One region of the Mesorhizobium sp. M1D.F.Ca.ET.231.01.1.1 genome, then DNA from elsewhere that is predicted to be linked to it. Evidence: riboswitches for the same ligand, from Rfam matches in the RefSeq annotation. Region 1 holds a riboswitch; the other holds the start of a gene.
What was found. A riboswitch is a leader RNA that binds a small molecule or an ion and turns the genes downstream of it on or off. The one in region 1 is predicted to bind thiamine pyrophosphate.
Positions count from the first base shown of each region.

Region 2: linked by a shared signal. The riboswitch ahead of thiB (thiamine ABC transporter substrate binding subunit) and the one ahead of thiC (phosphomethylpyrimidine synthase ThiC) in region 1 are both predicted to bind thiamine pyrophosphate.

Region 1 is NZ_RZOZ02000001.1:41,658-45,865, reverse strand. It holds gene thiC (phosphomethylpyrimidine synthase ThiC) at 1-1,760, opposite strand, end outside; TPP riboswitch at 1,867-1,983, opposite strand; gene EN874_RS00200 (FkbM family methyltransferase) at 2,073-2,828, opposite strand; gene EN874_RS00195 (hypothetical protein) at 2,828-4,060, opposite strand; gene EN874_RS00190 (aspartate aminotransferase family protein) at 4,069-4,208, opposite strand, start outside.
Region 2 is NZ_RZOZ02000002.1:372,248-376,455, reverse strand. It holds gene EN874_RS08220 (ATP-binding cassette domain-containing protein) at 1-1,464, opposite strand, end outside; gene EN874_RS08215 (thiamine diphosphokinase) at 1,466-2,110, opposite strand; TPP riboswitch at 2,256-2,370, shown strand; gene thiB (thiamine ABC transporter substrate binding subunit) at 2,413-3,423, shown strand; gene thiP (thiamine/thiamine pyrophosphate ABC transporter permease) at 3,588-4,208, shown strand, end outside.

The sequences.
Region 1 (4,208 bases):
CGGTATTTCTCCGCCATCGCCGCCATCCCCTCCTTCTGCGCTTCGGCGCGGATGTCGTGGGAGATGCGCATGGAGCAGAATTTCGGCCCGCACATGGAGCAGAAATGCGCCACTTTGTGGGCTTCCTTGGGCAAGGTTTCGTCGTGGAACGAGCGCGCCGTTTCGGGATCGAGCGACAGGTTGAACTGGTCTTCCCAGCGGAACTCGAAGCGCGCCCGCGACAGCGCGTCGTCGCGGACCTTCGCCGCCGGATGCCCCTTGGCAAGGTCTGCCGCATGCGCGGCTATTCTGTAGGTGATGACGCCGGTCTTAACGTCGTTGCGGTCCGGCAGGCCGAGATGTTCCTTCGGCGTCACGTAACAGAGCATGGCCGTGCCGAACCAGCCGATCATGGCGGCGCCGATGCCGGATGTGATGTGGTCGTAGCCGGGCGCGATGTCCGTCGTCAGCGGTCCGAGGGTGTAGAACGGCGCCTCGCCGCAGACGGCAAGCTGCTTGTCCATGTTCTGCTTGATCTTGTGCATGGGAACATGGCCGGGCCCCTCGATCATCACCTGGCAGTCCCTTGCCCAGGCGATCTTGGTCAGCTCGCCAAGCGTCTCCAGTTCGGCGAATTGCGCTTTGTCGTTCGCGTCGGCGATCGAGCCGGGGCGAAGGCCGTCGCCGAGCGAAAAGGAGACGTCATAGGCTCTGGCGATGTCGCAGATTTCTTCGAAGTGCTCGTAAAGGAAGCTTTCGCGATGATGGTGCAGGCACCATTTGGCCATGATCGACCCGCCGCGCGAGACGATGCCCGTGACCCGGTCGACGGTCAGCGGGATGTAGTGCAGCCGCACGCCGGCGTGGATGGTGAAATAGTCGACGCCCTGCTCCGCCTGCTCGATCAGCGTGTCGCGATAGACCTCCCAGTTCAGATCCTCGGCAATGCCGCCGACCTTTTCCAGCGCCTGGTAGAGCGGCACCGTGCCGATCGGCACCGGCGCGTTGCGCACGATCCATTCGCGGATGTTGTGGATGTTGCGGCCGGTCGACAGGTCCATCACCGTGTCGGCGCCCCAGCGGATCGCCCAGACCATTTTTTCGACCTCCTCGGCCATCGAGGAGGTGACGGCGGAGTTGCCGATATTGGCGTTGATCTTCACCAGGAAGTTGCGGCCGATGATCATCGGCTCGCTCTCGGGATGGTTGATGTTGGCGGGGATGATGGCGCGGCCGCGCGCCACCTCGTCGCGCACGAATTCCGGGGTGACGAAATCCGGTATCGACGCGCCGAACGCTTCCCCATCCTGTTGCAGCCAGCCCCGCAGCATCTCGCGGCCAAGGTTCTCGCGTATGGCCACGAACTCCATCTCGGGCGTGATGATGCCTGCGCGTGCATAGGCAAGCTGCGTCACCGCCTTGCCGGCCTTCCCCCGCAGCGGACGATTGCGGACGGGAAATTCCGGCGTCAGCCGTTCGCCCGTCGCAAATCCGTTGTCCTCCGGCCGGACGTGGCGGCCGTCATAGGCTTCGACATCGCCGCGCGCCGCGATCCAGTCCTGGCGAAGCCGGGCAAGTCCTTTTTCGATGTCCGTTTCGATCGCCGGGTCGGTATAGGGGCCCGACGGATCGTAGACCGTCACCGGCGGCTCGCCGGCGGTGGGGTGGACGGCGATCTCGCGCATCGGAACCCTGACCTGCGGATGGAGGATGCCGCTCTTGTGGATCTTCCGCGACGCAGGCAGCGGTCCCGTCGAAACGGTGGGGGTCAAGGCATTCATTTGAGGCTCCTTTGCTCATCTGCATTGGAGACCCAGTTCTGTGCCGGAAGGATGAAAAGCCGCCTTGGTCCACCTGCGCGAAAACAGGTCTTTGGGCATGGAGCCCCGCAAAGCGCTTGCACCGTCCCTACGCCAGTATGAACTGGATCAGGTTCAACGGGTCACTGCGCCGCGAAAGCCAGCAGTATCTCAGCCCCTTGCCGGGACTCCCCTGGTGAATGGCTCAAGTTGAACGGGCCGGCGCCGTCTTGTCAAGCGCGTCAAGGCCGGCCGGGCCGACAATGGCCGTGGAGCGTAAGCCGACGGCGAAAGTCAGGCGAAGGCCCAGATGTCCTCGGCCTGGAAGCCGACCTGATAGCCGGCGGTCTTCAGCTTGACCACGAGCTGGCCGATCTCGGCGGCCGGCAACGCGCCGACCTCGATCTTGATCATGCCGGGCCGGTAGCGCTGGAGCTCGAGCTGGTCGAACACCATCCAGTCGGCGCCCTCGCAATCGACCAGGAAAGCGTCGATATAGCCGATGCCGTTGCGGTCGAGCAGCGTCTGCAGCGTCTCCGACGGCACCTCGATGTCCTTCAGATGCGGCGCGAACTTGTTGAAGTTGGCGTCGGCCTCGCCCCAGGCGTTCTTGCCTGACATCAGATTGGTGTCGGTGACCGACGAACAGCCGATGAACTCGATCGGCAGCGTGCCGGCCTCGAGCGCGGCGGCATCAAAGGTGTGGACCGTTATCGTGCCCTTTGTCCTGGTCACCGCCACCGGCTCGATGACGAAGCGGCTTTTGTCCGGATAATTGGCGCGCAGCCGCTTCTGGTTGTAGGGGATCGGCTCGACCAGCATCGCCCGAGCACCCCTGATGCGGTGCAGCCAGGGCGTCACGTCGTCGAACAGCGCGCCGTCGCAGGCGCCGACATTGACCATCTGGAACGGCCGTCCACCGCCGAAGCGCGCCTTGAGCGCCGCCCTGGCCAGGAACTTGGTGCCGCGCAGCGCGGGCCCGCGATCGAGCAGGCTGGCAGGCAAGCCGAGCGACAACAGAACGCGTGCGAGGCCGGAAACCCAATTCATCACTTATCTCCGGGAATGGCCGGTGGCGCGGCGCGCTGCCCACCCTGGCTCGCCGATGCCCACAGCGCCATCAGCGGCGCGGCCAGCAGCAGGAAGGGCGGCAGAAGGTTAGGGAAATAGATGCGGGCGTCGTGGATCGGGAAGACGGTGAACTTGGCAAGCACGCCGAGCACGAGCGCCCCAAGCAGGATGCCGGCGCGGCGGTCGAGCCGGAAACCGGCGCGGTCGAGCCCGTACCATCCGGCTAAAGCCAGCACGGAAATGCCGACCCAGCTGTTGGCGTCGATGGCGCGCACCACCGAGGCGGCGAAAGCCTTGAGATAGGCCGCCACCGAGAACGGCGGCTCGAAACCGTCCATATTGTAGTGCTGCTCGATGCTGGAGAACCACAGATGCGGCCACCAGCCGGGATGCTGCGCCCAATGCGAGATGGCGAAATAGGCGACGAACGAGGCGGCAAAGCCCGCCAGCGCCCCCCACGCCTTCTGGCGGAACGCGACGAGCAGCACGGCGAAAATGGCGAGGAAGACGATGTTGTCCGGCCGCGCCATGAAGGCGAGGAAAAGCAGGATCGCCGTCGCCGCTTCGCGTTTGCGCACATAGGCAAATAGCCCGCCAAGAAACAGCGCCGAGCACAAGAGGTCGGGCGTCGAGGCCCGCGCCGCGTCGCCGAAAGCGGCCATGATCAGCACCGCGCCGACGACCGGCGCCAGCGCCAGCGCGCCTGCCGAGCGCAGCCAGGCGAGCGTGATCGCGCCGAACAACAACGCAGAGAACACCTGCACCAGCCGCATCGCTTCGACCGGCGAGACGACATGGCTGACACTCGACAGGATCCCGGCGTAGAGGAACTTGATCCGGTACATGCCGAGCAGCGAATGGAAGTCGGCAGCATTTTCCGCCATGTGGCTGCGGAAGCCGCCGCCATCATCGGTCAACGTCTTGTAGTCGCCCGCCGACACGCCGGCTTTCACTGTGCTGTAGGCATAGTCATGCAGCGCCTTCGGATCTGGATAGGTGCCTTCTTCGGCAATCGCGACGTAAGCCAGCATGTCCCAATTGGCATCTGGCATGAACCAGGCCGTCACAGCGGTGAGCAGGATGTAGAGCGAGAAGGCAGCCGCGCCGATCGGCGCGGCGAACCGTGCGTAGGTTCCCTCGCCCCAGGCAAGACCGGCGCCGGTCAGGCGGTCGAGCGCATTGGTCGGGGCAATGGGCGGCCTGGTCAGCATCGCCTGCCTCAGCGGACCTGGCTCTTCACGAAATCCTTCACGATCGCCACGATGCCGCGCGACAGCAGGCTGTCGAAGGCATCGACGAAACGATCGACATGCTCGCGCTGGCAGATCAGCGGCGGCTCCAGCCGGATGACGTTGCGGT
Region 2 (4,208 bases), on a different contig from region 1:
GGAATAGCCGCCGGCATATTCGACCCAACGGCCGCCGCCGTCGGGCGCGATCACGCTGGTGACGGTGCGGTCGAGGAAATCGCGGTCGTGGCTGACCAGGATCACCGTTCCGGCAAAGCCGGCGACCAGTTCCTGCAACAGCTCCAGCGTCTCCATGTCGAGGTCGTTGGTCGGCTCGTCGAGCACCAGGAGGTTCGCCGGCCGGGCCAGCACGCGAGCCAGCAGCAGGCGCGCCCGCTCGCCGCCGGAAAGCTCGCGCACAGGCGTGCGCGCCTGTTCCGGCTTGAACAGGAAATCCTTCATGTAGGAGACGACGTGGCGCTGCTCGCCATTGACCACGAGGTTCTCGCCACGGCCGTCGGTGAGGTAATGCGCCAGCGTCTCCTGCGGGTCGACGGCCTCGCGCTTCTGGTCGAGCGCCGCGATCTCCAGATTGACGCCGAGCCGCACTGTGCCTGCATCCGGCGTCAGCTCTCCGGTCAGCATCTTGAGCAGCGTCGTCTTGCCGGCGCCGTTGGGGCCGACAAGGCCGACACGGTCGCCGCGCTGGATGCGGGTCGAAAAACCCTTGACGACGGTGAGGTCGCCAAAGCTCTTCTCGATACCCTTGGCCTCGATCACCAGCTTGCCGGATTCGGCCGCGTCGCTCGCCACCATGGTCGCGGTGCCCTCGGCGCCGCGATGGCTGCGGAAGCGCTGGCGCATGGCCTGCAGCTCGCCGAGGCGGCGCATGTTGCGCTTGCGCCTGGCGGTGACGCCATAGCGCAGCCAATGCTCCTCGCGCACGATCTGGCGGCCAAGCTTGTGCTGCTCGCGCTCTTCCTCTTCCAGCACCTGGTCGCGCCATTCCTCGAAATGCGCAAACCCCTTGTCCAGCCGCCGCGTCTGGCCGCGGTCGAGCCAGACCGTGGCACGCGAGACGCGTTCGAGAAAGCGACGGTCGTGCGAGATCAGGATGACGGCGGACGAGGTGCGGGCAAGCTCCTCTTCCAGCCATTCGATGACCGACAGGTCGAGATGGTTGGTCGGCTCGTCGAGCAGCAGGATGTCGGGTTCGGGCGCCATGACGCGGGCAAGCGCCGCGCGGCGCGCCTCGCCGCCGGAAAGGTCGTTCGGCCGTTCCTCCCCCGTCAGGCCGAGATGATCCATCAGATAGGTGGCGCGATGCGGGTCGTCGGCCGGGCCCAGCCCTGCCTCGACATAGGCGCGCACAGAGGCAAAGCCGTCCATGTCGGGCATTTGCGGCAAATAGCGAACCGTCGCCGAAGGCTGGCGGAAGACCTCGCCATCCTGCGGCTCGATCAGCCCGGCGGCGATCTTGAGCAGCGTCGACTTGCCGGAGCCGTTGCGGCCGACAAGCGCGATCTTCTCGCCGGCGGAGGCACTGAGCGCGGCGCCGTCGAGCAGCGGCGTGCCGCCAAACGTCAGTTTTATGCCGTCGAGATTGAGAAGAGGCGGAGCCATGTCAGCTTTCGGGAAGAGGATAGGGATGGGCGAGCAGCAGCGCCCGGCCACGCTCGAGCGCGATCTCGAGCCGGCCCTTGACCTCGTTTGATATAGTGAGCGAGGAGCCGAACGCCACCTCGACACGGTCAAGCGGCCACTTGGCGCCGGAGACCGTCAGGCCGGCGAGCTCGGAAAAGCCCAGCACCGAAAACAGCGTGCCGTCGGCGTAGTCGAAGCCGGCTGTGCCGGGCAGGATGGGCACGCCTTCCTGGGCGCCGCTGGTCAGCAGCACCGTCGTGCCCGCCTCGGCCAGCCGCACGCTGAGAGCCAGATGCAGGAAGGCATGGTCGGCGCGCTTGCCGCCGAAGGCGCCGGCCAGCACCAGGCTGGTGGCGCCGCGCGCGAGCGCTTCGGCGATGGCCAGCTCGCCATCGGTCTTGTCCTTCTCGGCCGGAAAGATCTTGCGCGGCACGGCGGCGAGGTCGGCCGGAAGGTTCGCCGGCACCGAGTCGAAGTCGCCGACCCAAAGCTCAGGGATCAGCCCAAGCATGCGGGCATGGCCGATGCCGGCGTCGGCGGCGATGACGCGGGAGCCTTCGATCTGGCGATCGAGCCGAGGCGTGCGGACGAGGTCGCCGCCAAGCAGGATGGTGAATGTGCCCATGGGCGTCGCCCTTACCAGCCCCGGTCGTGAAACGGAAGCCAGGCGCATCCAAACCAAACGGCGCGCGTTCCAGAATAGGCCGTGATGCATTGGATGCCCGGCAAACTTCCGCTTGCGCGCCGCATCGGCCGGGCCTATGTCTCGAAACGCTCTAACGGGGTGCCGGACGCTGACTTCGCGAACCGGCTGAGAGGCGACAAAGCCAACCCGCTGAACCTGATCCGGTTTGTACCGGCGGAGGGATTAGACGTTTCGGACCATCCGACGCCTCAATTCCTTTAACGCGAACGAAGGAGGCGCCGATGCGCTCATTGTTGTCCCGGCTTATTCTCGCGATAGGCTTTGTTTCACTTCTGGCAGGCATCGCGCCCGCCGAGGCGAAGGACAAGCTCACCGTCTATACCTATGAAAGCTTCACCGCCGACTGGGGTCCGGGACCCGCGGTGAAGAAGGAATTCGAAGCCGAATACGGCTGCGATCTCGAATTCGTCTCCGTCGCCGACGGCGTGGCGCTGCTCAATCGCGTCAAGTTGGAGGGCGCCGGCACCAAGGCCGACGTCGTGCTCGGCCTCGACACCAACCTGACGGCCGACGCCAAGGCGAGCGGACTGTTCGTGCCGCATGGTGAAGTGTCCGGCACCAATGTGCCGGGCGGCTGGAGCGATGACACGTTCGTGCCCTTCGACTACGGCTACTTCGCCGTCGTCTACGATACCGAGAAGCTGAAGAGCCCGCCGAAAAGCCTGAAGGAACTCGTCGAAGGCAACGCCGCCGACAAGATCGTCATCCAGGATCCGCGCACCTCGACGCCCGGCCTGGGGCTGCTGTTGTGGGTGAAGTCGGTCTATGGCGACAAGGCGCCGGAAGCCTGGGCGAAGCTCAAGGCAAAAGTGCTCACCGTGACGCCTGGCTGGAGCGAGGCCTACGGCCTGTTCACCAAGGGCGAGGCGCCGATGGTGCTGTCCTACACAACCTCGCCGGCCTACCACATGGTGGCCGAGAGCACCGAACGTTACCAGGCGGCGTCCTTCGAGGAGGGCGAATACCTGCAGATCGAGGTCGCCGGCATCACCACCACGGGCGCGAAGAACCCGCTGGCGGAAAAATTCATCGCTTTCATGACCGGACCGAAATTCCAGGACGTCATCCCCGAGACCAACTGGATGTTTCCGGCCGGCAAGACCGACAAGCCGCTCAATCCGGCCTTCGACAAACTGGTGAAGCCGACCAAGACCTTGCTGTTCAGCCCGGAAGAGGTCGCGGCCAACCGCAAGGCCTGGGTGGACGAGTGGCTGGCGGCGATGAGCAAGTAGGCTTTCGATCTCGTCGATGTCTGCGCCAAGCCACCCCCCTCTGTCCTGCCGGACATCTCCCCCTCAAGGGGGGAGATCGGCAGCTTGGGCGCCTCGCTCAGTCCTTCAGCGCAGGAGATTGGCGAAAGCCGATGTGACGGCCAATCTCCCCCCTAGAGGGGGAGATGTCCGGCAGGACAGAGGGGGGCGCGAAGGAACGCGGCGTTCGTTGGCTCGAACCCCGTTGGTGCAGCGTGCAGTCCGCACCGCGCCCTGACTCCCGCGTCACCGCCGGCATCGTCGCCCTGGTGGCAATCGCCGTGCTCATCGGCGGCGCCTTCGCCGGGCTCATCCTCGAAGGCGCGAACGACCCATCCGGCGCTCTCGCCGCCTTCGACGGTTATCTCCTGCGCGTCGCACGCTTCACATTGTGGCAGGCGCTGCTGTCGACATTGCTGTCGGTCGCGCCGGCGCTGCTGGTGGCACGCGCCCTGTCCCGGCATCCGGGCTTTCCGGGCCGTCGGCTGATCCTGCAGCTCTTCGCCGTGCCGCTGGCGCTGCCGGCAATCGTGGCGGCGCTCGGCATACTGGCACTCTACGGCCGTGCCGGCTACTTTGCCGGCGTCCTCGGCAGTCTTGGCGCCGGGGAATGGCCTGGCATCTATGGCCTTTCCGGCATCCTCATCGCGCATGTCTTCTTCAACCTGCCTTTGGCCACGCGCCTGTTCCTGGAGGCGCTTGGCACCGTGCCGGCCGACCAGTGGCGGATGGCGAGCCAGCTCGGCATGGGGGCTTGGCCGGCGTTG